Prosthecobacter sp.: one gene and its partners. The protein of the gene in region 3 interacts with the protein of the main gene of each other region in a pairwise test. Links are inferred from orthologs where the notes say so. Each region holds a gene or a part of one and is shown on either strand. Other genes may lie near its edges. The genes, in order: rlmN, U1A53_RS09710 and U1A53_RS25920.

Region 1 (9,698 bases), on a different replicon or contig from region 3:
TTCACCAGCCACCCGGCTTGCATGAAGATGGTGCCTGCGGCCGCCAGAGCGGTGAGATGGAGCCAGCGTTTGTTTTTGGCGACGGCGAGCACACCGATGTCGAGCAGCGCGATGTAGCTAAAGAGGCCGAAGGGTTGATCGCGACCTGTGGAGCAGAGGATCGGCGTCAAAAAACCGCCGAGCATGCCGAGCACGGCTACGACCTGCGCATTGAGCCGCACGGCGAGCAGGAAGGCCGCGCCGGTGATGAGCGTCATGAGCAGAAAAGCCACCAACGGCTGATCGAGCGGTGGGATGCGCCAGATCGAGTGCGCGGCGAAGGTCACGCCGTAGAGCATGACGATGCCCGTGGCACAGAGTGTGTTCGCAAGCGTGATATAGCGCTCGCGGCGATGCATGACCACACCACCACCGACAAGACCGATGCCGATGACGAAACCGATGGCCGTGCGCAGCTCCGGTGAAATCCAGCCGCGCTCAATGCTGAGCTTCACGAAGAAGATGACGCCGAGGAACAACGCAAGACCGCCGACCCACGCGAAGAGCTTTGCACCCATGAATTGTTCGAGATTGATGCGAACGGCGGGGACTGAAGGTGGTTGGGGTGCAGCGGACGGGCTGAAGCCCCCTGCCCGCATCTCTTCGCGAAGCGATGCAGGCGGGGAACTACGAACGGGCTCCGGAGCTTGGGTGAAAACGGGTTCGGGTTGGGGGATCGGCGGCGGCGCGGCAGGTTCAGCGACGAGTTTCGGAGCAGGAGCCGAAATGAACTCACGCGGTGCCACGGGAGGCGGCGCATGTTTGGCCCGCGTTTCCGCAGCGGCAGGTTCCTCCTGCGGACGCGTCATCTTGTTCACCGTTTCCAGCCGTTCGATGCGCTGAATGAGCCGTGCCTCACGTTCGATGCTGCGGGCCTGTTGCTCGCGCAGAAAGCCGACTTGCTTGCCCAGTTCGTCGGTCTGGCGCCATGTCTTGCTGGCGGAGACGAGCGCGATGATTGGCATCACGAGCACCGCGCCGCTGACGACCAGGAGGATGAGAATGATGAGTTCTTCCATAATGCCGCGCAGTGTCTCAGGATCGGCGGGCAATGGAAATTGATATTTCCAGGTGGCATCATTGATAAAGCGTATAGCCTTCCACTCGTCCCATGAACGTCCATCACCTCGAACTCTTTTACTACGTGGCGCGGCATGGCGGCGTGAGCGCCGCAGCACGGGCGATGCCGTATGGCATCCAGCAGCCGGCGATCAGCGCGCAGATTCTCCAGCTCGAGGACGTGCTCGGAGTCACGCTGTATCAGCGGCGGCCGTTTCAGCTCACGCGTGAGGGGCAGGCGCTCCACGATTTCATCGCACCTTTCTTCAGCGGTCTCGCGGAAATGGCGGATCGCATTCGTGGTGGTGGTGAAAAGCGGCTGCGCATCTCGGCTGCGGAGATCGTGCAGCGAGATTACCTGCCAGAGCTGCTGGCGCGCATGCGGCAGCGGGTGAAGGGCTTTCATTTCACCCTCACGCATGGCCGTCAGCAGGAGATCGAGGCGCTGCTGGCCGCGCAGGAGATCGACATCGGCCTCAGCACGTTGATGGACAAGACGGCGGCGAACATCGAGGCGCGTGAACTGCTGCGCCTGCCGATGGTGCTGCTCGTGCCAAAGCAGAGCGGCCTCACGAAAGCGGCGCAGATTTTTGAAAAGGATCGCATCGACCTGCCGCTCGTGGCTTTGGAGGCCAAAGATGTGATTTCGCGTTCGTTCCAGGCCGCGCTGCGTCAGCGTAGCCTTGAATGGCTGCCCAGCCTTGAGGTCGGCAGCCTCGATCTCGTGGTGCGCTACGTTGCTGAAGGCTTCGGCGCGGGATTGGCCCTGCGGCATCCGCGTGTCGAGCTGCCTGCTGGTGTCAAAGCTCTCGCGCTCGATGATTTTCCACCGCTGAGCTTTGGCGCGCTGTGGACCGGACGCCTGTCACCGCTCGGCGAGGCGTTTCTTGCGGAGGCAACGACACTAGCGGGGGAATTGGCGGCGTAGATCTCACGGCCATGTTTCACTTCATGCTTGCATCCATGCCCAGAATCCGTCATGCCCGTGGCATGAAGTCCTGTCTTCTCATCCTTCCTCTGGTTTTGACCCAATGCGGCGACGAGCCCAAGAAACGCGAGCCTGCTCCAGCGCCGAAGCCGGTGGTGGCGGAACAACCGGCGGCCCCGGCCAAAGCAGAACCCAATGCGGTCTATTGGACGCAGGAGATGCTGCACACGGAGATCAAGTACCACAATCCGGGTTACACGGGCGACGGCCAGTTCAACATCGAGGGCGGCAAGGTGATCGCGTTGAGTCTCCGCGGGGCGAAGATCGAGAACGTGAAGTTTTTGCAGCACCTCGAGCCGCTGGCGCTGGATTTGAGCGAGACGCCGATCACCGACCTGCGGCCGATGCAGGGGAAGAAGCTGGTGGAGCTGTATCTTGAAGACACGAAGGTGCAGGATCTCTCGCCGATCCGCGGCATGCCGTTGGAGAAGTTGTATTTGAGCCGCACACCAGTGCGCGACCTCAGCGCGCTCGAAAACATGCCGCTGGTGGAGCTGAACGCGGTTGGCTGCCCCATCGGTGACATCTCCGGCATCGCCAAGTGCCCGATCACGATGCTCTGGCTCACGGATTGTCCGGTGGAGAACATCAGTGCGCTCAAAACAGTGCCGCTGGTGAGTGTGACGTTGCACCGCACGAAGGTGAAGGATTTGTCACCACTCAGCGGCACCGCCTTGCAGCGCCTGCACATCGCTGAAACGCCGGTGACAGACCTCTCCCCGCTCAAAGGCATGCACCTCACGCGTCTCGTCTTCTCGCCGGCGAACATCACGGCAGGCATTGATGTGGCGAAATCGTTGCCATTGCAGGAGATAGGCACGCGGTTTGACGACGGGGCCAAGGATTTGCAGCCTCCGGCCAGTTTTTGGCCCGCCTATGACGCAGCGGTCAAAGCGGTGCCCAAACCGTGAGAATTCGCAGATTTGTCTTGTGGTTGCGGCCCAGCTACTGACAGAATCACGGCGAATTTCATGAAAGAGTTTGCTTACATCCATGACGAGAAGCAGAACCCGTCGCCCCTGCGCGCGGTGCCTGCTCTTGCCAGTTTTAGCGATGACCAGCTCGATGATGTGCTGAATTCCAGCAGCCTGCTCCAGTGCGAGCCGGGCGATCACATCATCAAGGAGGGCAGCATCGACTCCCGCATCTACGTCCTGCTCAGTGGTGAGCTGGAAGTGCGGGTCGGCGGCAAAAAAGTCGCTTCCATCACCCGCATCGGCGAAGTTTTCGGCGAGCTGGCGCTCGTCAACCAAGACAAGCGCCTCGCCTCGGTCATTGCCTCCACGAAGGCTGTGTGTCTCGCGGTGGACCAGAAATTCCTCCAGGACATCCATCCGCGTGAGGAAGATCCTGATTTTCACGCCGCTCTTTACGAATTCGTCGCCCGCCTCGTTGTGCGGAAGCTGGAGGCCACGTCGAAACGTCTGGCCGAAGTCGAAAAAGAGCTGCGCGTGCTGCGTGAGGCCCATGCGGAGATCAAACCGGTGCCATCACCGGCTCCCAAGCTCAAGCGGCCCGTGAAACGCGTCGTCACTGTCAGGAAGCCTGCCCGCGCACGATGAGCGCGTTCAGGTTCCCGCGCCAATCGTGATCCGTTTCTCCGGAATCGGCGATTCGATGATGCCGAGCTCGGTTTCCTGCTTCAAACGGAGCTGTCCGCAGGCAGCGGCGATGTCATGGCCTTTTTCGCGGCGCAGTGTGGCGGTGACACCGGCATTCGTGAGTACGGCGAGAAAGGCGTCCTGACGTTCTTCGCTGGGGCGTGCCCACTCCAGGCCATCGACGGTGTTGTAGGGGATGAGATTGACCTTCGCATTGGCAGCACGGGCGCGTTTGGCGAGCGCATGGGCTTGTTGCATGCTGTCATTCACATCGGAGATGAGGATGAACTCGAAGGTGAGGAACTGCTTCCGCTTTTGATTCCAGTAGTCGAGCGCCTCGAACAACTCGGCGAGGTTGTGCTTGCGGTTCACGGGCATGATTTTCTCGCGCACCTCGTCGGTGGCGCCGTGAAGGGAGATGGCGAGGCGGATTTGCAGTGGGAAATCGGCGAGTTTTTTGATCTGAGGTGCCAAGCCGCTCGTGCTGACGGTCATGTGGCGCGCGCCGATGCCGACACCCCAGTCGGCGTTGAGGATCTCAATGGCCTTCGTGACGTTCGAGTAGTTCGCGAGCGGCTCGCCCATGCCCATGAAGACGAGGTTGTCCACGCGTTCGCCCGCATAGGCCTCGACCTGCACGATCTGCTCGACGATTTCGCCGGCGGTGAGATTGCGCGCGAAGCCGGCGAGACCGCTGGCGCAGAATTTGCAGTCGTAAGCGCAGCCGACCTGGCTGGAGACGCAGAGTGTACGGCGGTCGGATTTGCCGCCATAGAGCGCGGGATTGGCCGGAATGAGCACGGTTTCGACGTAGCGGCCGTCATGCAGCTTGAGGAGGAATTTGCGCGTCGTGTCGGCGGAGCCGGTGATTTTGGCGATGCTGAGCGAGCGTGTGACGAAACGTGTGGCGAGCGCCTCGCGCGTCGCTTTCGGCAGGTTCGTCATTTCATCGAAACTGGCGGCGCGTTTGGCGAAAACCCACTCCACGAGCTGTTTCGCACGAAACGCGGGCTGGCCGAGTTCCGCGAACACATCGGCGATTTCCTCCGGCTTCATGCCGAGGAGTGCCTGGGGTGTGCTGGCGGTGCTCATGGGGGCTGTGATAGTGGCGGTGGATTTGAAATTTGGCATTTCAAATCTCAAATCACCGCCGCAAGCGGGGCTAGGGCTGCCGCTCCTGCTCGCGGAACTGCGTGGGCGTGAGCTTGGTCATCTTCTTGAAATCCTTGGAAAAGAAGAACTGGTCGTGATAGCCGACCTGGCGGGCGATTTCTTTGACGGGATCGTCGGATTCGATGAGGCGGCGCTTTGCCTGATTGATGCGCTCCCGCCGCAGCCAGTCGATGGGGCTGGTGCCGATGGCGGCTTTGAACTGGCGGCTGAAGTGGCTCTCGCTCATGCCGCTGAGGTTCGCCAACTCGGACACGCGCATGGGCAGATGGAAGTAGAGGCGCATGCGTTCGAGCGCCTTGGATACGGCCTGTGGCAGCTCTGGCTGCACGAGACCTGGTTCGGAAAGGCGCACGTGGAAGGCGAGGCCGATGATGGCGGCCACGGCGGCGCTGGCGAGCGCGGCATCGCTCGGACGCGTGCCGCTCATGTATTGAAACGCATTTTGGAACTCGCGCATGACGGCCTGCTCGTTGATGCCTTCGAGCACAGGCTGCGAGCGCACTTGCAGCAGCTCGGCGATACGGTCGAGCGAACGGCCTTCAATCCGCATCCAGTAAAGCTCCCACGGATCACGATTGTGCGCCCCGTAGAGGTGCGGGTGGTGGCAGTTTACCCAAACGAGGCCACCAGGGCCGACCTCGTGCCGTTTGCCGCCCACTTGCACCCAGCCACGGCCCTTGAGGCAGAGAATCAGCTCGTGGCCCGGATAGGTCTCGCGCTCGATGCGATGCTCAAAGCCAGCCTTCAGGTGCCCGGCACGCACCACGGAATAAAACAAATCACGCTGCCAGTCCGCAGGAGTGGCGTAAAGATTCGTCAGGAAGACGGTTTCCTGGAACAGCGTGGCTGCCATGAACGAATAATACATCTCCTCCCACCATGGTGTCGAGGACTGATTACATCTTCCAAAAGCTGAGCCGGGGAAAATCCTTTTGCAGCAGAGGGTGCAGCACGGCATAATCACCACCCCGTTGCGCGATCCCAGAAACCCCCCGCGCACTTTTTCCAGAACCATGCCCACCTACGATTACGAATGCCAGACGTGTGGCCACCAATTTGAAGCCAAGCAGTCCATGAAGGACGCGCATCTCACCGACTGCCCGCAGGAGGGCTGTCCCGGTCCGATCAAGCGCAAGATCGGCCTCGGTGCCGGTTTGATCTTCAAAGGCTCCGGCTTCTACATCACTGACTACCGCAGCGATTCCTACAAAGCCGGTGCGAAGAAAGATTCTGAAGGCTCAGCTTCATCTACAAGCACACCGGCCGCTCCCAGCACGCCTGCGCCTGCCAGTCCTGCACCCGCGCCTGCGAAAACAAGCACGGCGGCCTGATTCTGCCTTCACACACACCTCCTGCCGCCGTGACTCACCACCTGCTTCAGACGCTGCGGTTGCTTTTGGTCAGTGCGCTGGCGGGTGCAGCTTGGGTGGCGCATCGTCCTGCCGAACTGCCCAACACACCCCCGCCTAGCGCTGCCAAGGCCGATGACATGCTCGACATGCTGCGCCAGACGGCGATCAAGCGCGCGGCGGTGATGGAAATCAGCGAGGCCGAGGTGAACCGTCATCTTACCACGACGCTTGCGGGCAAGGTCGCGAACGTGTTTGGTGACTGGGTGGCCTTTGATGGAGCGCGCATTGACTTGGAGCCGGACAGCGCACGACTTTTCCTGGTGTGGAAGCTCAAAGGCCACACGCGCACCGCCAGCGTCGATCTCGCCATCAGCCGTGATGCGGACAACTTCCACGTCGAGCTGTTGCACGGTGCCTATGGTCATCTTGGCATGCCGCGCGGCATGATGCGCCCGCTGTATCCATCTTTGCGTGCGGTGGCGGAGGCGCTCGACCCTGAGATTCGGGCGCTGTTCCAGATGACCCGAATCACCATCGCCAAGGACAAACTCGTGCTCGATCCCCGCTTCCCTTCCGCATGATTCGTCATCTTCCATTCGTCCAGGCGGTCGTGATCGCGTTCATCTGCGCCACACTGTTTGCCACGGCGCAGACGCCCGCGCCGCCCTTCCCGCAGCTCACCAAGGAGCAGAAAGCGGCCGCTGCGGCCATCGAGGCACCAAAAACTTTCACGCCACCACCGCTGCCAGGCCAGTTGCAGGGCAACGCGCCTGCCAAGCCTGCGGCACCATCCACCCCGCCTACAGAACCGGCGAAGGCAGTCGTGCCGCCGCCTGCTGGCAATGCCGCCAGCAAGATGCAGGTGCTCGAAGCCGTCACGCAGCCTGCGGCCAATCAGGTGCCGCGATCGGCAGCTCCTTCGGATAAAATCCCCATCACCAGCTCCACCAGCACCACAGGACAGTTCATCGTGCATGGGAAGGTGTTTCAGACTCGCAGTGCCATGTCCACACGCTGCGAGGAGATTTCGCAGGAGCTGCGCAAGGTGCTTCATGACAAGGAGCCATGGGTGCTTCCCGTCGTCGTGCTGCTCAACACAGGCGAAGAAGCCACCAAATCGAAGGGCCCGCCGATTTCCACCGCCATCACCGAACTCACGCACGGCGGATTTCATGTGCAAGTCACGATCAACGAACGTCCCGGTCTCAAAGAGACGGACTTACGCAAGGAAGTTGCGCGCGCCCTCCTCGCCGAACGCATCCTGCGCAATCATCAAAAAATCACCACGCCCGAAGGGCGCCTGCTGCTCCCGGACTGGATCATGACCGGTGTGCTGCACGCGATGGACTACCGCGCCAGCGCCCGTCCCAGCGCCCTGTTTTCCACCATCTTCCGCAGCGGCAAAATCTACGGCATCGAGGAGATCATCGAGGCCTCTCCGGTCGAGATGGACGGCCTCTCCCGCACCATCTACGAAACCTCCTGCTGCGCCCTGGTGCTCGCACTTGTCGATCAGCCGGACGGCTCTCAGCGCTTCAACAAATTCCTCAACGCACTTGCCAGCGATCCACGTTCCGAGCGCGAGCTGCTCAGCGCCGCGTTTCCAAATTTCGCCGCCTCGGCTTCGAGTTTGAACAAATGGTGGTCGCTCCAGCTTGCCACGCTCTCCAAACCTGGCATCGCCGAGCCGTTCACCGCCGTCGAGAGCCTCAAGGCCATCGAAGGCGCCATCACCATTCGCTACGAGGCAAAACCCGACGAGGTGCCGAAGAACGTGAAACCGCGTCCGTTTGTCCTTCCCACACCTCTGGTCGTTGCGTCGAGTGAACCAAGGCCGCTGCAGCCATCAGTCACAGACGATCCGCCCAAACCGAAATCCAAGGACACGGCCGAACCCAAAGTCGGCGAAGCAGAAGATGCGAGCGATGAAAAACCGAAACGCAGCCTGTGGCGACGTCTGCTTTTCCTCGGCGATCCCGATGAGGACGAGTCCAAAACCGCTGAAACGCCTGTCGCGAATGAGGCTGCCCACGATGCGGAAAAGAAGCCGGGATTCTTTGGGCGTCTCTTTGGCGCCGGTTCCGACGAGAAGAAGGAAACAGACAAACCCAAGGCCGCTGAAGTCGAAAAACCCAAGACCGCAGCAGCAGACGAACTGGGGGCCAAGGAAGAAAAGAAACCCTCCCTGCTCAATCCGCTGAACTGGTTCCGCGGTGGCAGCAAAGACGAAGAGCCGAAAAAGGAGGATCTGCCTGTCAAAGATGCGCAGGCACCCGGCGCACCGTCTGCCTCTCTCGATGTTGCCCGCCTCATTTCGCCGGCGCTCGCTGATGCCTGGCAATGGCTTGCTCCTGCGGCGCCACGCATGACCGCAGAACCGCTGTTTGATTTCCGCAAACGCAAACCCAAGCCGGACGAAGAGAAAAAGGAGGAAACACCCCGGAAGGCTGCTGCCAAACAGGATAGCAAGCCGCGCACGAGCAATCCCAACTCCAAATCGACCTCCAAACCGTCAACGGCTCCCTCCGGCACGCCTCGCACCAATAATCCGAACGCCAAACCCGTTCCGGCGGAACTGATCAAACCCGCCACCGGTGCCGCCCCGCTCACATCCGCCGCCAAATCCGGCTTGGTACCTGTGGTTCTGCCACTGGAGGAATACCAGCACATCCTCAAGCGCCCGGATCGCGTCCAAATCCTCAACTACAACGTCGCCTCTCTCCGGGCGCTAGAACTGCGCGTCAGCGTGCTGTTCCGTCCTGTCGTCACCGGTTATCTCGCCGCTGTGGTTGACCTGCAGGCAGGAAAAACCAAGGACATGGAGAAGCGCCTCGCCACGCTGCATGCGTTTGCCCTCGTCGCGTATCAGAAATCCATCGCCGTGCGCGATTACCTCGACTGGTTCGAAGCCAGCGAAAACGGCCGCCTCTCCGGCAAGTTCGACGACTTCCTCGAACTTCCCGCCATCATCCAAAAAGAACTCCCGCCACGCACCGATCCGATCTCAAAGTATCTCGATGCCATCGATAAGGAGTTCACGAAGTAGGCGGACCTCAGTTCAGCCCCACGTCCTCGGGCATGCCGGCCATCACTTTATAAATCGGCCCCATGTCTTCGAGAATGGCACCCCACATTTTGGCGGGTTTTTCGACGGTGAGGACAAGCGGACGTGCGCTGGTGGTGATCCACGAGCGCAGCTCGAGCTCGTTTTCAAGCTGACCGCCGCTCCAGCCGGAGTAGCCGACGAAGCCGCGCACATCGTGACCCAGGCTCAGTGCATGCAGCGCATCGGCCACGGACAGGTGCGTCTGACAGCGCAGCGTGCGGCGGCGCTTGTTCCACTGTAGCGCGGCAAAGGCCAGCTTGTCCGTCGCCACCGGGCCGCCCATGAACACCGGCACCTCGCCGAGGGCACCGAGATCCTGGTCCGGCAGCAGGTCGGCCACACGCTGCTCCAGCGGGCGGTTCAGGATGTAACCAAAGGCA
Region 2 (9,710 bases), on a different replicon or contig from region 3:
GCTTGGCCTTTTCCTTCCGCGCGACGCCATGTCGCGCGTTGTCATCAGCCACTTTCGAGATGCTCCAAAGCTTCGCGATGAGCGATGGCTCGATGACGCGATCCCAGATCGTGATCTCATCCAGCCGTCCTTCGAGTCCTTGACCGAAAAGCACCTCATTCGCCGCCTTCCCGGCCTTTCCGGTCAAAACGGGCTTTTCAGAGCCATCGAGATGCACGCGCACGTTTTGGCCATCGCGGACCAAAACGGCGAAATGCCAGTCATCGGCGAAACAAGGAGCCGGACTTGCCAAGTCCGGGCTTGAGGGGGGACTTGGCAAGTCCCTCTCCTTGTCCATGCCCCATTCCAGCCTCACCGTGTGATCCGGGAACTGATGCGCCTTCAAGCTGACACCCAACGCGTTGATCAACTCGCCCGTGCGATCACTCGCGCCGCTTTCATGGCCGAGCCAGAACCAGAGGGCGATGGTGGTCGTAGATTGAAGGTTTTCAGCGGGAAGCTTAAAGTGACCGCCAGTGAGTTGAACTGAGTAATTATATCTGGCCGCATAATCTAACTCAGAGGCATGCAATGCAGATTCTTCTCCGTAACCTAGCCCAGCACCCGCTCCAGGCATGTACGGAATCATCCTGCCGATCGGTTTAAGCCACATGTTGCCAGTTGCTCGCTGTTTTCCATCCCTTGCGAGGCTGGGGCCGTCTTCGTCGGCACCAAAACCTCCTGAGTCGAGGGTGCAATGAAACAAGGGATCGGATTTTTCTATCGCTGGCATCCACGCTCCCGTGTGCCTTGGCCCTTTGATGATGGAGGTCAAGTTCATTGGGCGTTCGCCAGAGCCAAGAAGACCAGCAAGTTCATGCATGTTGGCAGTCAGTTCCCAAACGATTTTAGGTTCCGCTGACACTTCCAAACCTGCCGTTCGCGCCGGCCAAGTGGTATATCCCCCAAGAACATGCTGCTCGGGCGGCGGAATATATCCCTCTGCCCCATTCGCAAGCTCGATATTAAAATGGCTCTTGAAAGGTGACCACCATTTCAGCTTCAACCCCGTGATCGCATACACCTCGTTCGGCAGCGTGGCGATGCTCAGGTCGCCAATCCGAATCGCTTGCAGCTTCACGCTCGTCTTTTGCCGCTCGTGCAAAATCAGCGCCTCTCTCGCATAGACTTCCTCTTTGTTCTTCGGTACGTCGTTTTCGATCTTCGCGGCGATGGGTCTTGCCCAGGCGAGGCGTTTTTCGTCGGGGACGCGATACTTGAGCTCGAGCGTCTTCTCGACCATGCCGAGCGGGACGTGGTCGGCATACTTCACGGTTTGCAGAGCCTTCAGGGCGCTGTCGGCGACCTCGGAGGCGTAGGTGTCGATCGTGATCGTCTTTTTCTCCGCGCCGTAGTCCATCCACATCTGGTCGCCGCTGGTGCCCTGGCTCATGGCGCAGACGAAGGGGCCGTTGCCATCGCCCGGCTGGCCCATCTTTGCGGCGAGGTGTCGGCAGAAGTGCCCATAGTAGTCGGCGGAGACCGGACCGCTGCCGAAGTAGTGCTGCGAGTAGTTCGCGAGCACGCCGAGCGGTTTGCCATCGAGCGTTTGCAGCGCGATGACGCTGAGCTGCGGATCGACCGGGCCGCTGGGGCCGACGACGTCCTTGCTGAGGTAGCCGGGGTGCATGTTCGCGCGGCCGGTGGGCTGGCCGAAGGGATCGACGACCTCCTTGCCCGGCAGGCGAATCCAGCGGCGGTTGTGCGTGTGCTCCCAGTCATCGAACGAACCCCAGCCGATGCGGGCCGGTTGCAGCGCCGCATTCGCCGCCACGATGGCCTCGGCGATCTTCGGCGTGAGGAATTTCGCATACACCGTGTCCTTGCGCGTGCCGAGGCAGCCCATCGCCGCCGGTGCGGAGTGCGTGTGCGTGGCGCTGACCATCATGCGGTCCACCGGGATGCCGCACTGCTTCGACGCGAGCGCTTTCGCCTCATCAATGAGCGACTGCTCCATCATGCAGGTGTCCACGATGGCGAAGGCGATCTTCATCTTCCCGTCATCGAGCACGAAACTGCGCACGAGGAGCGTGTCCGCGAGCTTTTCGCCCCGTCCTTCGAGAAATCCGCCCGCGATGATGCGCGGGAACTCCGTGGGCGAGATGTCCACCGTGGCCACTCCGGCACGGAATGAGGGTTGCGCGTGTGAGGTGAGGGCGGTGAATCCGAAGAGAAAGAGCAGCGACTTCATGAGGTTGGCTCAAACCAACGCTCACGGATCTCGCATGCTTGCCTCTCGATTAGGCGATCAACGGCCCAATTGCAGGCTCCTGAAGCAATTTCTGCACTTCATCGACCAGATTGGCCGCAGGCACCGATGCCTGCGAGCGTGCGATGAGGTTCTTGATGACGACTTCGGGATACTCGGCACCGAAAACGATGGCGAAGCGGGCTTTGCGGTCCTCGGCGGCCTGGAACTGTTTGCCGACTTTTTGCGAGCCGAAGGCGTAGTCGATGCGGATGCCCGCAGCGCGGAGCTGTTGGATCGAGGCGAGGGCATGCGGACGCTGCGCTTCATCGGCGATGACAACGAAGGCGTCGATGCTGCTGGCGGCGAGGAGGGCGCTGGTGAGCTTCATTTGCGCACCGGGCGTGCGCTTGAGCAGGATGCCGAGCACCACGTCGCCCATGGCGAAACCTGCAGCTGGCATATCGACATTGTCATCGCTCATGAGGGCGCAGAGCTTGTCGTAGCGACCGCCGCCGGCGACGGCGCGGAGGTTGTGCTTGAGGTCGAAGACTTCAAAGACGGTGCCGGTGTAGTAGGCGAGGCCGCGGACGATAGTGGCGTCGATCTTGATGAAGGACCAGAGGCCGCGCGCGGTGAGATTGGCCTTCAGTTCGGCAAAGGCAGAATGATTTTCATCCGCAGACGCCATGAAGCCGCGCACGATGGCGGTGGTGAGACCGATCTTGGCAAGCTTGCTTTCGGTGTCCTCGGGTTTGGCTCGCTCGATCTTGTCGATGATGCTCAGAAACGTCGCGGTGTGCTCTGGGGCAATGTTTTGATCAGCAAGGAAAGTGTTCCAAATCTCTCGGTTGCTGAGGCGGACGATGAAGTCGTTTTCACTCACGCCGAACTCACGCATGACGTCGATGGCGAGCGCAATGAGTTCCGCATCGGCGGCGGGGCTGTTGTCGCCGAGGATGTCGGCGTTGAACTGGATGAACTCGCGTCCGCGGCCCTCCTGCGGCTCTTCGTAGCGGAAGCAGGGACCGATTTGGAACCACTTGATGGGCTTCTTGAAGTCACGCTGCCGGGCGGTGGCCATGCGGGCGAGTGAGGGCGTCACTTCGGGGCGCAGCGTGATCTCGCGGTCGGCCTTGTCGCGGAAGCAGAAGAGCTGTGCGGTGATCTCGTTGCCGCTTTTCTTGCGGAAGAGATCGGTGCTCTCGACGACAGGTGCCTCATACTCGACGAAGCCATAACGCCGCGCGACGACGCGCCAGGTTTCGGCGATGTAGTTACGCATGGCGCATTCTTCGGGGAAGAAGTCGCGAAAGCCTTTGACGGTGCGGAAGGTGGACATAAGAAAGGGGCGATTCATCCTCGCACGCACCGGGAACGCAACCGGGAATTGCGCTGCGTGGCCCACCTATGCTCTCCGACCTGTTTGTGCGCGATTTCCGCTGCTTCGCCGAGGCGAAGGTGGAGTTGCATCCCGATGTGACGCTGCTGGTGGGCCGAAATGCGCAGGGGAAGACCTCGCTCATAGAGGCTGCGTGCATTCTGCTGCGGCTGCAATCGCCGCGCACAACAAACCGGGCCGAGTTGGTGCGCTTTGGAGCCCCGGCATGCCTTGTGGAGGCTGCATGGCATGGGAAGCGGCTACGCTACGCGCAATCGGCCACGACTCGGCGTCTCGCGTTGGATGGCACAACTTGCAGCAAGTCGGCGGATTATCTGGCCGCATCGGGCGTCGTTGTGTGGATGGATCATCGCGACATGAGCCTGCTGCGCGGTGGCGCGGAGCATCGGCGGCGTTTTTTGGATTTTGCGGCGAGCCAGATGTTTCCTGATTACCTGCACGCGTTGCGCGGCTATGAGCGTGCTCTGCGCGGGCGGAACTATGTTTTAAAGCGTGACGCGGTGATCGGGTGGAAGCAGGCGGATGCGTTTGCGCGGGTGATGGATGGCTTCGCGCAGGTGCTGTGGCGGCGGCGCGCGGAGCTGTGTGCCGCTTTGCAGCCTGAGGTGACTGCGGCACATGCAAAACTGAGCGATGGCGCAGAAGAAGTGCAGATTGAATTCAAGCGCACAAGTGATGATGCGCTGAGTTTGTTTGATGCGTTGCTTGCGATGCGTGATAAAGAGGCGCGCATGCGTTCGACGGCGTTTGGTCCACACCGCGATGATATCGCGATGAAGCTGAATGACCTCGATGCAACGACCTTCGCCTCCGAAGGCCAGCAGAGATCGTTCGCGCTGTCCATGAAACTTGCTCAGGCGCATGTGCTGGGGAAAGCTCGAAGCGAGGCGCCGCTGATGTTGATTGACGATGTTTTTGGCGAACTGGATGCCAATCGGCGGCGTGCATTGCTCGCGTGTTTGCCGCCAGGAACACAAAAAATCATCACGACCACGAATCTTGACTGGGCGGATGCCGATCAGATGACAGGGCTGGTGTATCGAGTCGAGCAAGCGACGCTAGATCGTGTTCAGGGGTGAAAATGAGCCGTTTTTCGCCCGAAATGGCCTGAAAACACCAAATCAAAGACCCTTAGAAACTTCCCTTGACGCATTTTCAGGCAGTTTTAGCTTTATATGGGTTAGAATGTCGTGCGCCGCGTTGCTTTTCGTGATTCTCAAAAAAGTTAGAATTCTCCGCGTCGCATCTGGATTCTGACAACCGTCTGTATCAACATTTTTCCCTTTTATTCTCAATGTTTGGCAAACTTTTCGGCTTCGTCGCCCAAGATATCGGCATCGATCTCGGCACGGCAAACACCCTCGTCTATGTAAAAGATCACGGCATCGTCCTCAGAGAACCCTCCGTGGTGGCGGTTAAGACCGGCACCAATGAAGTGGTGGCTGTGGGCGATGACGCGAAACGCATGCTCGGACGAACTCCGGGCGGCATCACGGCCATCCGTCCTCTCAGAGACGGTGTGATCGCCGATTTCCGTGTGACGGAGGCGATGCTGCGCCATTTCATCCGCAAGGTGCAGGGCGGCGGGCGCAAGATGCGCGGGCCGCGTGTGGTCATCGCGGTGCCCTCCGGCATCACCGAAGTCGAGAAGCGCGCGGTGAAGGAAAGTGCGGAGCAGGCGGGTGCGCGTGAAGTTTACCTGATCGAAGAACCGATGGCCGCCGCGATCGGCGTGGGTCTGCCGGTGCAGGAAGCAGCGGGCAACATGATCGTCGATATCGGCGGTGGCACGACTGAAGTGGCGATCATCTCGCTCTCCGGCATTGTTTACAGCCGCAGTGTGCGCGTGGCGGGTGATGAGCTCGATGAATCGATCATCAATTACATGAAGCGTGCTTACAACCTCATGATCGGCGAGCGCACGGCGGAAGAAATCAAGCTGCGCATCGGCTCCGCTTTCCCGCTGGGCAAGGAAACGACGATGGAAGTCAAAGGACGCGACATGGTGGCCGGTTTGCCGAAGACGATCACCATCACGAGCCAGGAAGTACGCGAGGCGATGCTCGAGCCGCTCAACGCGATCATCGACGCGGTGCGCACGACTTTGGAACGCTGCCCGCCGGAGCTTTCCGCCGACTTGGTGGACCGTGGCATCATGCTGGCCGGTGGCGGCGCGTTGCTGCGTGGCCTGGACAAGCTGCTGCAGGAAGAAACCGCGCTCCCCGTGCATGTGGCTGAAGATCCGCTCAGTGCTGTGGGTGAAGGTACCGGACGTGTGCTTAGCGAACTCGAATTCCTGCGCAAAGTGAGCACAACAGAAGTTTGATGCCCGTTCCGCGTTGCCCGGTGTCTGCTTGAAGGCGTTCGCCGAAAAGCGCCACACCCAGCCCGGAGGAAAGGCCTACCATGAAAAAGCTCAACATCCTCGCGCTTCTCATCTTCGTGGCAGGGCTCGTCTCTGTGTTCACGTTTGACACGGCGACGACACGGCAGATTCAGGCTCGCGTCATGAGTCTGTTGTCGCCGTTCATTCATTCCAGCGCGGCAATGGAGCAGGCGGCGGATGCCGCGGTGGCGCCGCAGATCAATCCAGTCGAATTGAAACGTGAGAATGATGATTTGCGCGTGCAGGTGGAGCGTCTGCGCATCGTCCAGCAGAAGTTCAATCAAAGTCTCGAGGAAAATGCGAAGTTGCGGCAGCTTATTGGATTCAAGCAGTCGGCCCCCTTCAAGATGACAGCAGCCAAGGTGATCCGCCGCAGTTCCAGCACCTGGTGGAACAGCTTGATCATCGACAAAGGCTCGCTGGATGGCATCGGCACCGACAGTCCAGTGATCACATCCGTCGGCCTGGTGGGGAAGACTTCCACACTGGCCCCGCATCTGACGAAGGTGATTTTGCTGACGGATGAAATGTGCCGCGTTTCGGCCAAAATCGAAGGCACGCTGGAGCAGGGCATTCTGGCGGGTGAACGTGCGGCGCTGGAGGTGCGCCCCGAGCTGCACCTGCGCTTCCTTAGCCGCAACGCGAACATTAATGCGGGCGCGAGCGTGTATTCCTCCGGCGAAGGCGGCGTGTTTCCTGAGAATCTGCTGCTGGGCCGCGTGAAGCGTTTTGAGAACCGGGAAATATCTGGAGAGGCCATCGTCGAACCCGCCGTTGATTTCTCCACCCTGGATCATGTTTTTGTGATTGAAATGCAGGCCGTCGAGCCCGCGCCGGAACCTCCGCCGCCGCCGGCCAACACCAAGCCCTGAGCCGCCATGCTGTTTCACCCGATCTCCATCATTTTGCTGCTGCTCACCTTCATGGTGCAGGAGTTCATTCCTGGGCTGGAGATCGCTCAGTTCGCCACGCTGTTTCTGCCGGCGGTGTTTTTCTTCAGCGCCTCCGTGGCCGCGCCGTTTTCGATGATGCTGGTTCTTGCGTTCATCACCGGCTTCATCTGGGACGCGCGCCATCTGCCGGGCGTGGTTGAGGGCTTGTCGGGCGCGGAGGATGTCTTTGGCACGGGCGCGGACGTGGAGCTGGGAGCCGGCAGTCATCCGCTGCCGTTTGGTCTCTCCATCGTCCTATTTGCCATGCTCGGCACGTTGATGCAGGGCATCCGCCCGTTGTTCAAGCGCGGACGCCTGGAACTGCCCGTGCTCATGGTCGGCGTGGCCACCTTCCTGTGGCTGCTTTCGCAATATCTCATCATCACGTTCCTGCGTGGCTCCCTGCAGTTTCCAGGCGGTGTGTGGTCAAAGATGATCACTGACACCCTGCTTGCGATGCTTGCCGCGCCGCTCATCTTTCTGCTGCTCTATTCACTGGCCCGCCTGTCGAGCTATGAAATCAAATACGAAGGCCTGAGGTACCGCTTCGATGGTCGTTAAATACCACTTCCGTCTCTATCTGTTCACCCTCGCCATGCTGTGCGGGTTTGGACTGCTTGTGTTCCGGTTGTGGTCGTTGCAGATCGACCGCCGGGAGGAGTTTGCGAAGATGATCCCCGGGGCGAAAAAAGAGCGCGCTCGTATTCCCGGCCCCCGGGGGGAGATCAAAGATCGCAACGGCGTCGTTCTGGCCACGAACAAGGCCAGCTTCGAGGTGCGCATCAACCTCGCGGAAGTCGTCACAGAGTACAAGCGTGTCGCCAAAGTGCTCAAGACATCCATTCCGGAAATCACCTTCGATATTGTCGAAAGAGGCATCAGGCGGCAGAAGCCCGAACTCGACATCTACAAGATCTTTGAGGAGACGATCACCGCCCGCATGCGCGAGATGGGTGTTCACAAAGACTACTCCGTGGATTCGCTGCGGGTGCATTACCGCAGTTTTGGTGGTGCGGTGCCGTGGGTGTATCGCGACGACCTCACCTTCACCGAGTTCAGCCGCATTGCCGAGCATAATCTCGGACTGCCCGGCGTCACCGTCGCCGAGCGTGCTTCACGTGTGTATCCGCTCAAATCGCTCGCCTGTCACATCCTCGGTTACGTGCGCCTGCCGGATGATCAACGTGCCTCCGCCGAGGATCGCAAAGGCTGGGACTATTATGTGCCGGATGATTTTGGCGGCGCGGGGGTGGAGAAGAGTTTCGACAACTATCTGCGCGGCAAGCCTGGTGTTCGCATCATGCAGCGCGACCAGCGTGGCAGGCCCGTCGGTGAGGTTTACGAGGAGTATCAAGAACCACGCAAAGGCAGTGATGTTTACCTCACGATTGACGCCCGCATGCAGATCATCGCTGACAAGGCGTTGCGAGATGGCAAGATCGGACGTGGGGCTGTGGTCGTGATTGAACCGGCCACGGGCGAAGTTCTGGCGACGGTTTCCGTTCCCTCCTTTGATCCGAACCAGTTCATTCCGAGCATCCAGCAGTCCGACTGGGACGCTCTGCTCGAAAATAAAACCATCCCACTGCTCAATCGTGCGGTGAAAGGTCACGCGCCCGGTTCCACCTTCAAAATTCCGATCTCCTTTGCCGGTTGCCTGGCCGGGATTCAAAAGAGCCACTTCAATTGCAGCGGCAGCGTCACTTATGGGAACACCCCCATGCAATGCTGGATTCAGCGTCAAAGCGGCGGCTCACATGGCACTCTGGGCCTCAGCGATGCCATCATGAAGTCATGCAACTGCTTCTTCTACCGCTATGGCAATGCGGCGGGCATCGCCAACATCACCAAGGTGGGAAAAATTCTCGGCGTTGGCGACAAAACCGGTATCGAGCTTGAGGACGAAGATCCCGGTATCCTGCCCAATCCTGATTGGTTACGCGCGCATCGCCCGGCCGAGCGCTGGAGCGATGGTTATACCGCCAACACCTCCATCGGGCAGGGCATGGTGCTCGCCTCACCGCTGCAAATGGCCGCCGTCACCGCCACCGTCGCCAATGGCGGCAAGTCTTGGAATCCGCATCTGCTCAAACGCGTGATGGATCGTGATCAGGTCGTCCTCGACAATCCGCCCAGCCTGCGCGGTGATCTTTCCCAAAATGTGAAGGCGGATGAGATCGAGATCATTCGCAAAGGCATGTGGAAGGTCGTCAACGATCCCGGCGGCACCGGCAAATCCGCGCGCATCACCGGCGTCGAGGTCGCGGGGAAGACCGGTACCGCGCAGAACTGGCGGCGTGATCAGCGTGGCGTGAAACTCGACGACAATCATACCTGGTTCATCAGTTTTGCCCCCTATCAGAATCCGAAGTTCGCGGTCTGCGTGCTCGTCCAGAATGGCAAATCCGGCGGTGGCTGTGCCGCACCGGTCGCCCGGCGTGTGCTGGAGCAGTGTCTGGCGCTCGACAACGGCACCTTCACAATGGCCGTCGAGGCCCTGCCGGCAGCGGAAGGTCATTTCAATCATATTGCAGCCGTCCAATACGCTGATGCCGCGGTGCCAGAGGTGCCCGGCGCGGATGAGGATGGCGACGTGGGCGCGGGTGCGTCCACGCCAGAACCGGTGGATGATGCCGCGCCGCGTGTGAACGCGACGCCCAACATCAAACGGAAGGCCGATTCAGCGGGATCGGCGGGAAGCAGCTCCGGACAGAATGTGCCCCAGGCCGTGCCAGTGCGCAGGGTCGGTATCTTCAACCGGGG
Region 3 (9,747 bases):
GATCTTCCAGGCGTGCAGGCACAGCGGCGGGTCGTCCACGGCCAGGGTTTGCGTCTCGCCGATCTCGCCATCGGCCAGATAGGCGGCGTCACCGATGATCGGGAAGCCGAGATGCCACAGATGGATGCGGATTTGATTGGTGCGGCCGGTGATGGGCCTTGCTTCGATCAATGCGGTGCCGTCGGCATCGCGCTGGAGCACGCGGAACTCGGTTCGAGCCTCCAAACCGGCCTTATCGACGTTTCGTCCGCCCAGCTTGCCTGCTTCGGCGCTGACCGGAGCATCGCAGATGAACTCATCCTGCGGTGGGTGGCCTTTCACACGGGCCAGATAGAGCTTTTCGACCTCGCCACGCTCAAACTGCGGCTGCACGAGGCGGGCGAAGTGCCGTGTCTTGCACAGGACCATGACGCCCGTCGTGTTCGCGTCCAGCCGATGCACCGTGCGCGGACGCAGCGGATGCCAGACGACATCGACGATGAATTGCAGCGTGTTGCGATTGAAGCGACCGCCCACATGCACGGGCAGCGGCGCGGGTTTGTTCACCACGAGGATGGCCTCGTCTTCAAACAGCACGCGGATGTCCGCGTTCACGTCCGGCTCGCGCTGCGCGGGGGTGAGGTGCAGGTAGTGCTCGCCTGCGCGGACGATTTGATCCGCTGTGACACGATGGCCGTCCTTGTCAGCGAGATGGCCTGCCTCGGAGGCCGCCAGCCAGATTTCGCGACCGAGGTGTGGCATCACATGGCAGAGCGTGTCGAGCAACGTTTGGTGATCGCAGGCAGCGGGCACATGCAGCGGGCGTTCGTGCTCGTAGGGCACGCTGCCGGGAAGAGGAGTGGCGGCGGCACGAATCGCCGCATGGCGTTTCTCGATCTGCTCGCGCTGCTGCTGCTCGGTCGTTTTGAAGCAGTAGGGGCAGGACACATGCTCCACATAGCGTGGATCGGCCTGCTCCTCCGCCGTCAGCGGCGTCTGGCAGGCGAAACATTGCGAGGAGGCCGTCTCATGCAGCCCGGGATCGACGCCGACACGCTGATCGAACACGAACAGCTCGCCGTCGTAATGCGCGCTGCCGCATTCCTCAAAATACTTCAAAATGCCGCCCTCAAGCTGCCACACATGCTCAAAGCCCTCGCGCTCCATGAACGGTGCCGCCTTCTCGCAGCGAATGCCGCCCGTGCAGAAGGATACGATCTCGGCTTGCTTCATCTCCGCAGGCAATCGGGCCACTGCGGCCGGGAAATCGCGGAAGGAATCAATCCCCGCCACCACCGCGCCTTTGAAAGTGCCGAGCTTCACCTCGTAGTCGTTGCGGGTGTCGTAGAGCACGACCTGCCTGCCTTCATCCAGCCACTGCTTCAGCACCTTCGGCTCCAGCCGTGGGGAGGTGTACTTCGCTGGTTCGATGCCTTCGACGCCAAACGCGATGATCTCCTTCTTGATGCGCACCAGCATGCGCCGGAAGGGCTGCTCCGCGCTCTCGCTGTACTTCGGCCTGAGACCTTCCAGCCCCGGAATGCCGTGCAATTCATCGACAAGCGCATCCACATCCTCGCGAATGCCGGCGACGAACATATTGATGCCCTCGGTGCTCAGCAAAATCGTGCCCTTCAGTCCGCGCTCCTTGCACATGTCCAGCAGCCGCTGGCGCAGCTCTTTCAAGCCGGAGAGCTCGGCGAATTGGTAGCAGGAGATGTTGGTGATGACGGCGGTGGCGGACATGGACGGTGGAAAAAGCACATGAAGCCGGTGACGGCGAGTGCAATTCATCACCCTCCTTTGCCGTTCGTTCACCATGCGCCTCATTCTCGCCGCCATTCTGCTCTCCACCTTCGTCCATGCCCAGCAGCCCGCCGCACCGAAGCCGAAGGCTTACACGGACCCTGCTCAAACGGACGACGATTTCGTGATCCAAGGCGAGTACACCGGCCAGCTCGAAGGCAAAAGCTACGGTGTGCAGATTTGGGCGCAGGGCGGCGGCAAGTTCGAGGCGGTGAGTTATCAGGGCGGACTTCCTGGGGCCGGTTGGGATGGAGATCGTGAAAAAGTGACCAAGACCACTGGTCAGCGTGGGGAAGGGGAGAAATCGGCGCTCTTCACGGTCAAGGACGGCACTTTGAAGGCCGAGGCGAATGGCCAGAGCATCCTCGTGAGCAACACCGACGGCGTGCGCGTGATGGAACTCAACCGCACGGACCGCAGTTCGTCCACCTTGGGTGCGCAGCCGCCGGAAAATGCCGTGGTGCTCTTCGATGGCAAAGGTGTGAACCGCTTTCCCAATTCTCGCGTCGATGCGCAGATCGGCGCTCTCATGGAAGGCATCACCAGCGAGGACACGTTTGGCGATTGCAGCCTGCATGTGGAATTCTTGCTGCCCTACATGCCGGACGCACGCGGTCAGGGTCGTGGCAACAGCGGCCTCTACCTGCAAGGCCGCTACGAGGTGCAGATGCTCGACAGCTTCGCGCTCGATGGGAAGGACAACGAGTGCGGCGGCCTCTACAAGATCGCCGTGCCCAAGGTGAACATGTGTCTGCCGCCGCTCACCTGGCAGACTTACGATGTCGATTTCACCGCCGCGAAATACGATGCCGAAGGCAAGAAGACTGCGAACGCTCGAATCACCGTGAGGCACAACGATGTCGTGATTCACGAGAACCAGGAACTGCCTGGATCGACCACTTCCGCGCCGAAAAAGGAGGAGAACACGCCGGGACCGATCTACCTCCAGAACCATGGCAATCCGGTGCGCTACCGGAACATCTGGGTGGTGCGGAAGTAAGGGCTTCGAGTTGGCATTGTGAACAACCCGGCCGGTTGTGAATACAGGAGCCGTATTTTTTCGCGAATAATTATGGCAATCGGACTGAGAATCCCTTATTTAAGGCCCATTAAGTACTAATCTCGCCAGTGTCTGCTCCTGGTCGTTGTGATCGCCTGTCCATGTCTGCCGTCAAGAAAGGCTCGAAAAAGTCAGCCAAGCGCTCGTCCAGCAAGCGCAAGGGTTTGGACACTCACGTGATCGACTACGAGCCGGAATCGCCGGTGATTCGTGAGCATGAGGCCAGCGAGCGCCGACGTCGTGGCTTCCGCACGGCGATGTGGCTGATCGCAGCGATGATCGTGATCGGAGTCGGCTGGGTGACGTGGCATGAGGCGCTGGAAAAGAACTCGCAGTTCCTGCTCAAGAGCGTCGTCGTGAACACCGAGGGCACGCTCACGCGCGAGCAGATCGTTGCCGCCACGGGACTCACCGAAGCCACGAACCTGCTCACCATGAATCTGCGCGAGGTGCGGGCCAAGATCGAGCGCCTGCCGCAGGTGAAGTCCGCCGTGATCCATCGCGATTACCATGGCAAGCTCACGCTTGATGTGGTGCAGCGCATGCCGGTGGCGTGGATCGAATGTCCGAAACAGAAGCTCTTTGAACCCTTGAGCGGCAAAGGCTGCCTGATGGACGCCGAGGGTGCTCCGGTGCCTTGTGACGTCATCACCAAGACATACCTCGCGATGCCGCGCATCCAGTTCCCAGGATTGAGCGACACATCTCCTGGCAAACCGGTGGGCGACATGCAGGTGCATGCGGCGCTGCGCTTGATGGAGAAGCTGCAAAGCCGTGATGACAGCGGCCATGCGGCGCTGGAGGCGATTGAAATTCCGAATGCGTGGTCGCTCGTCGCGCATTTCAGTGGCGATGCGAAGGTCACCTTCGGGGTCGATGATCTTGATCCGCAGCTTGTGCGTTTTGACCGCTTCATGCACGAGGCCAGGGCACGCCAATGGCGTGTGGCCACGCTGAACCTGCTCTCCCGCATCAACACTCCCGTCACTTTCCACGCCCCGCCCGATGTCACCGGGCTGACTCTGGCCGATACCGCTTCCACCACCCCCGCACGCTGAAAATTCATGGCCAAAAGCACGATCTACGCAGGACTCGAAATCGGAACGCACAAGATTTGTGTCGTCGTCGGCGAGGCGAAGCGTGACGGAGCCATCAAGATCCTTGGCGTCGGCCAGGCGCCCTCACGTGGCGTGCGCAAAGGCGAGATCGTCGATTTTGAAAAGGTGCAGACCTGCGTGAACGACGCGCTCGTGCGTGCCGAGGACCGCAGCGATGTGATGATCCGCAACGTCTTCCTCGGCGTTACCGGCGCTCACATTGAAAGCCTCAATAACCGTGGCCGTCATCGTCTGCCGGACGATCAGACCGAGATCACTGAGGATGATGTCGAGGAGTCCAAGGAGATCGCACGCAGTGTCTCCATTCCGCAGTCGAATGTGTTTCTGCACAGTGTCACACGGCAGTACATCGTCGATGGCGTGGAGGCCGTGCGGCAGCCGATTGGCCGTGAAGGGCGCACTTTGGAGGCGGACTACCACATCATTCACGGCATTCGCGGCCGGGTGCAGAACGCCATCCGCTGCGTGCGCGAGATTCCGCTCGAAGTGGAGGACGTGGTGTTCAATCCCGTCGCCGCGGCCCAGGTGGTGCTGACCCGTGAGGCAAAAATGCAAGGGGCGCTCATGATCGACTTCGGCGCAGGCACCTGCGACTACGTTTTGTACGAGGACGGCATGATCACCGCATCCGGCTGTGTGCCGCTCGGTGGCGATCACATCACCAACGACGTTTCCATGGCGTTGCAGATTCCGAATGGCCGAGCCGAACGCCTCAAGGTGGAGGAAGGCAGCGTTTTGTATGATGAAGTGCCCGCAGGCGAGATGCTCAGCATCGAAGACGACACCGGTCTGATCCTCGGCGAGGTCGAGCGCGCGTTTCTCAATGAAGTCATGAACCTGCGCACCAAGGAAATTCTCACGCAGGTGCGTGTGCGCGTGGAGGACCACCTCGGCCGTCTCGGCGCGGGTGTTTATCTCACGGGTGGCGTCAGCCTGATGAAAGGCGTTGACGCCGTCGCCCGCGAAGTGTTTGGAATCAAAGTCACCCGCGCAGGTTCGGCTCCCGTCAGCGGCATCACCGCCACGTTCGAAAATCCGCAATACTCCGCCCCCATCGGCCTCATTCGTTATGCGCAGATCCTGGACAGCGAGAAGCCTTTTCTCTCCCCTCTGAAGCGTCTTGGCCGGCGCATGCAAGAACTCCTTTCAGCCGTCACTTTTTAAAGCACACTCCAAACTCAACCACCCACGATTATGGTAGAATACGACCGCTCTCAGTCACGCGAAGGCCCTGAAGCTCCCGGGCCCCGCATTTGCATCGTCGGTGTCGGCGGTGCCGGCTCCAATGTCGTCGATCGCATCACACTTGATCGCATCGTCGATGCCACCCTCGTCTGCGCGCATACCGACGTACGCGTGCTCGGCCATTCGATGGCACCGTTGAAAATCCAGCTTGGTGCCGAGCTCATGAAGGGCATCGGCGCCGGTGGTGATCCCGATCTCGGACGCGAGGCGGCGCTCTTCTCGCGCGAGCAGATCCGTCAGGCGGTCGAAGGGCATGACATCATCTTCATCAGCGCGGGTCTCGGCGGCGGCACCGGCAGCGGTGCGGCTCCAGTGATCGCTGAGATCGCAAAAAACACCGGCGCTCTCGTGCTCGTCGTCGCCACCATGCCATTCAGCTTTGAAGGCCGCCGTCGTCTGGCGCAGGCCGAGGAGGCTCTCGAACTTTTGCAGAAGCGCGCCGACGCCCTTGTGTTGTTTGAGAATAATCGCATGGGCGAGCTCATCCTGCCGAAGGACGGCATTCAAAAAGCCTTCAATCAGGCCGATCAACTCATCGCGCAGAGTCTGCGTGCCGTTGCCACCATCACAACCACGCCGGGACTGGTGAAACTCGGTCTCGATGACCTCACCGCCGCGCTCGCCAATGCCAATGGTCGTTGCCTCTTTGGCTTCGGCGAGGCCCGTGGACAGAACCGTGGTGTCGAGGCGCTCAAGAAGGCGCTCAAGAGTCCGCTCATCGACTCAGGCCGTCTCCTGCATCAGACGAAGAACCTGCTCGTTCATGTCGCTGGTGGGGAATCGCTCACGCTCGTCGAAGTCGAAGGCGTCATGAAACAGCTCGGCCGCCACGTGCCCGATCAAACGCACATCCTCTTCGGTCTCGGAGTCGATGCGAAGCTTGGCGACGCCATTGCCGTCACGCTCATCAGTTCGCTTGGACTCAACCAGCTCAACGCGCACGCCACCGCCGCGCCGCCGTCAGAGATGCTTCAGCCACGTGCCGAAGTGCCTGCCGCCGCACCGAAACGCGAAGCGCCCGCGAAGAAAACGCCGCCGCCGTATGCTCCTCCGGTCGAGACATCCGCCAGTTTCCTTTTCAAGGGCGAGGAAATGGCCGTCGTGCCTGTCGGCGAGGCATTCCCATTGAACCACGGCATGCCCGCCGAAGAAAAAGAGACGGAAGCCGTCGAGCAGCCCGTGCTCATGCAGGACGAGCCTGTGGTTGAGGAATCCGCCGCTCCCATCATTGAGTCCACGCCTGAAACCGCCCGCATTCCGGTGCGCACGCCCGCAGCGAAGGAACTCGCCGATGCCGCCCGTGGCAAGGAATCCACCCTTGCCTCCGTCGTCGCCCGCAGCGTCACATTGCAGACTGAGGCCGCGCCACCACAGGATGACCTGCTCACCTTTGACACACCAGTCGTCTCCACCATCAGTGCCACCTCCACCGTCATCGCCCGCAAGCCCGCCGCCACCGAGCAGCAGACCTTCAGCCTTGGCGAGGAAGACCGTGGTCGTTTCAAGGACACCGAGCCTTCCATCGTTCAAGGCGAGGATCTCGACGTGCCGACCTGGATGCGTCTGAAGAAAAAGCTGCGCAGGTAGGTCGGGAACGGCGCCGTTACATCGGCCATTTCAGATGAACAAAGATGACGATCCACGGGATGACGAGTGGCCGTTCGAGCGTCGTGTCGAAGCTGCGGATGGATGGCTGACGTTGCGCGACTGGCAGCAGGCCAGGGCGGAGCTCGACAAGATCACCAGTGAAAAAAGCCGGAAGCGGCCGGAGGTCTTGAAGGCCTATGCGGACGTCTGGGAGGTGTCCGGCAATCACGAGGCGATGGTCCGCTACATGGAGGTGCTGATTCTTTATGAGCCGGATGAAATCGGCCACTGGCTGCGTCTGAACGCCGCGCTGTTGTTTTCCGGCCGTTTCACGGAGGCGCATGAGCGCATGCTGGAGATTTTGAAGGTACATCCGCAGCATCCGGCGCTGCTGTTCAAGCTGGCGGTCACGTTGGGCGCGCTGCAGAAGCATGAGGAGGCGGAGTGGGTGCTGGCGGAGTTATTCACGCTGGAGAACGGCAAGTATGAGCGGACCTACCTGTACATGGCGCTGAACTGGGAGGAACTGGCACCGCTGCGGGAGCAACTGCTGATCATCCAGCAGAAGCTGGAGGAGCACAAAGACGGCGACGCGGATGCCGAAGTCAGCGAGTGAGCGTGCGCGCACGGATGAATCCGGCGTTCCTTTTCATCGCAGCATGAAGGAGTGCAGGTGCGCGGCCTCGGCGGTGGAAAGGCGGTGATTCCCGGCCCAGATGAGCGCGTCATGCCAGCCCCAGTGGCCTTGCAGCACCAGGCGGGCCGGCTCGTGGGCGAGCGGCTGGTCCTGGCGGAACAACCACCAGACACCAACATCGCTTTCGAGGTTCCAATAGACGTACACATAATTCAAATAGCGCACCCAGGCCGCGCGACGGGCGAATTCCTCGTCAAACATGGCGTAGATTTTTTCATCCGTCGTTTCGGGGAAGTGCTCGTGGATGGTGGAGACGGACAGCATCTCCTGCACGGTGACGACGATTAGCGCGAACTCCTTGGTGCGATGCAACACGCGGTCGAACACTCCATGCACGAGGCGGCTGTAAAAAATTTCCTCCGGGTTTTCCTCCCAGCCATTCAGCAGCGTAAACGGCGGCAGATGCAGAAACCAGAACGGTTCGCCCGGTCTGGCGATGAAGGGATGCCGCACGCATGCGATGTAGCTTTTCCCGGCCTCCGGTGCGAAATCGAAGAACTGATGGTCCGCGATGAGCTTGGGATTGATCTGGATCGTCTCCAGCGCCCGCTCATTCAGCTCCTGGCAGAGATGAATGCAACTGGTGTCGTAACCGCACAGGCGCGCCCAGGAAGACAGATCATCCAGGCGCGGTGCGCATGGCTCCTCGTGACAGGTCCGGCACTCAAAGAGCACGCTGTCGTCGCCTAGGTCATTTGGGTCTGCGCTCATGACGATCGGCTGGATTTGTTGGAGGAAGAAGCACGCCTGACGAGCGGCGAAGAATCAGATTCATGCCAACCATGATCATGAGCAGGCCACCCCCGGCCAAATAAAGCGCCCAGCGCCCGCCCTGCTCCCAAAATCCGAGCAGGGCTGCCAGCCAGGCACCCGCCGCGAACAGCATCGCGATCATGCCGGTTCGGGCGAGAAATCGTCCCAGAGGAATCATGGTGAGGAAGGATCAATCACTGTTCTCCCAGGTCAAGATGCCATCGCCCTCATTCAATCCGAGCCAGAGCAGGCTGTTCATGCTGATTTTGACCCAGATCCACGCTTCGCATGATTCTTCGAGTTTTTCACGATCTACGCACAGCGAGCTGCCCAGGTCCAGCTCGCGCAGAATCGAGTCGATGAAGCTCGCGGTCTCCTCATCGATGGCATCGTAACAGCGGCCATTCCATTTCGGGCCGGTGAAGTACGCATTCAGCTTCTCAGCGGCGCTTCCTGGCAAAGGAACGAAGACGCCCTCGATCTCGGGATGCCGGCAGGCATAGCCGCCGACTTGATTCGAGTAAGCCACGCGGGACGGACAGGCGATGATGAGACCGAGGCCGGTCATTTCGTCGAGTTCGATGGTGAAGAGCGGGGAAGTCATGAGAAGTCAGTGGCGAGGTGACAGGCGTGGCTCCAGCAGCGTCTTCACGCGGTTCAGGTCGTCCTGGCTGGCAAAGGTGATTTTGATCCGTTGTGTCACATCCTCAATCAGGAACCCGTGTTCCGTGACGAGGAATGAATCCGCCGGTTTGCCGTCGAGCATGAGCATCAGGTGCCGTCCTTGGCGCCAGCCGGCAGGATCGCGCAGCCGTTCATCCTGCGATTCAAACTCGATTTCCATCTTCGGGCTGTGCCAGGAAGTTGCGATCGACAAACCAAGAAGGTTGTGAGCCATGATCACCGGCAAGGCGCGGGCATGACCAGGTTGGTTGATGCCAAACTCCTTCAACGGCAAGCTCTCCTCGACAGGCGTGTCACTCACCTCATGCAGACTCAGCAGGGTGAAATCCCGCGCCAGCACGCAGCGGAAGCCGGTGTCCTCGTACAGCGACTCAAACGCAGGCATGACTTTCTTGTGCAGTGATGCCGCAGTCTCCTTGTCATCGGTGCTGTAACTGCCGCCGCGCGCGAACCCCAGCGCGCTTTTCTCATCAGAAGCGAACATCGGCAGCGCCACATCCGCCATCGTGCCCGCGCACCATTCCCAGGCGTTGCCCGCCAGGTCGTAAAGCCCCTGCGCATTGGGTTCAAAACTGCCGACCGGCGCGAGTGTCGCAAAGGCATCCTCATAGCCTTCGATGCCGCCACCGTCCTCGGTCATTGTTTTGGCTGACACCAGCCCTGCGGCCCGGAGCTTTTCATAACGCTCGCGGATTTCACCTCCTCTAAAATTGCCCGCACCGGGTGGTGGCGGCCATGTTTCGCCCCACGGGAAGGTGCCGGATGCCTTGCCTGCGGCGAGCGTCCATTCTTCCTGTGTCGGCAGGCGGTAGTAATCG

Evidence for each region.
Region 1: the proteins of U1A53_RS25920 (region 3) and rlmN interact in binary tests that used the Escherichia coli proteins (3 or more experiments, as listed by UniProt). The link is inferred for Prosthecobacter sp. from one-to-one orthologs.
Region 2: the proteins of U1A53_RS25920 (region 3) and U1A53_RS09710 interact in binary tests that used the Escherichia coli proteins (3 or more experiments, as listed by UniProt). The link is inferred for Prosthecobacter sp. from one-to-one orthologs.

What each region holds. Positions count from the first base shown.
Region 1 is NZ_JAXMIH010000005.1:135,212-144,909, forward strand. Bases 2,718-5,607 are described here. They hold rlmN (23S rRNA (adenine(2503)-C(2))-methyltransferase RlmN), read right to left. Parts: upstream 4,780-5,607; coding sequence 3,655-4,779; downstream 2,718-3,654. Other genes in these bases: U1A53_RS01565 (hypothetical protein), read left to right, coding at 2,718-2,997; U1A53_RS01570 (cyclic nucleotide-binding domain-containing protein), read left to right, coding at 3,058-3,648; U1A53_RS01580 (AraC family transcriptional regulator), read right to left, coding at 4,850-5,607. Also shown: U1A53_RS01555 (DUF2339 domain-containing protein), read right to left, coding at 1-1,091; U1A53_RS01560 (LysR family transcriptional regulator), read left to right, coding at 1,151-2,026; more of U1A53_RS01565, read left to right, coding at 2,089-2,717; more of U1A53_RS01580, read right to left, coding at 5,608-5,713; U1A53_RS01585 (FmdB family zinc ribbon protein), read left to right, coding at 5,874-6,191; U1A53_RS01590 (hypothetical protein), read left to right, coding at 6,221-6,793; U1A53_RS01595 (hypothetical protein), read left to right, coding at 6,790-9,258; U1A53_RS01600 (YqgE/AlgH family protein), read right to left, coding at 9,266-9,698.
Region 2 is NZ_JAXMIH010000008.1:310,869-320,578, forward strand. What follows is about bases 4,038-6,939. They hold U1A53_RS09710 (rod shape-determining protein), read left to right. Parts: upstream 4,038-4,923; coding sequence 4,924-5,955; downstream 5,956-6,939. Other genes in these bases: recF (DNA replication and repair protein RecF), read left to right, coding at 4,038-4,708; mreC (rod shape-determining protein MreC), read left to right, coding at 6,036-6,887; U1A53_RS09720 (hypothetical protein), read left to right, coding at 6,894-6,939. Outside these bases: U1A53_RS09695 (PVC-type heme-binding CxxCH protein), read right to left, coding at 1-2,230; hisS (histidine--tRNA ligase), read right to left, coding at 2,280-3,569; more of recF, read left to right, coding at 3,638-4,037; more of U1A53_RS09720, read left to right, coding at 6,940-7,508; mrdA (penicillin-binding protein 2), read left to right, coding at 7,498-9,710. UniProt on the Escherichia coli protein: Forms membrane-associated dynamic filaments that are essential for cell shape determination. Acts by regulating cell wall synthesis and cell elongation, and thus cell shape.
Region 3 is NZ_JAXMIH010000028.1:179,634-189,380, reverse strand. The notes cover bases 4,538-7,476. They hold U1A53_RS25920 (hypothetical protein), read left to right. Parts: upstream 4,538-5,157; coding sequence 5,158-6,795; downstream 6,796-7,476. Other genes in these bases: U1A53_RS25910 (hypothetical protein), read right to left, coding at 7,445-7,476; U1A53_RS25915 (hypothetical protein), read left to right, coding at 6,830-7,411; ftsA (cell division protein FtsA), read left to right, coding at 4,538-5,127. Also shown: U1A53_RS25940 (pseudouridine synthase), read right to left, coding at 1-1,725; U1A53_RS25935 (DUF1080 domain-containing protein), read left to right, coding at 1,799-2,785; U1A53_RS25930 (FtsQ-type POTRA domain-containing protein), read left to right, coding at 2,947-3,903; more of ftsA, read left to right, coding at 3,910-4,537; more of U1A53_RS25910, read right to left, coding at 7,477-8,203; U1A53_RS25905 (hypothetical protein), read right to left, coding at 8,184-8,387; U1A53_RS25900 (DUF6210 family protein), read right to left, coding at 8,436-8,849; U1A53_RS25895 (SUMF1/EgtB/PvdO family nonheme iron enzyme), read right to left, coding at 8,856-9,747. UniProt on the Escherichia coli protein: Essential cell division protein that forms a contractile ring structure (Z ring) at the future cell division site. The regulation of the ring assembly controls the timing and the location of cell division.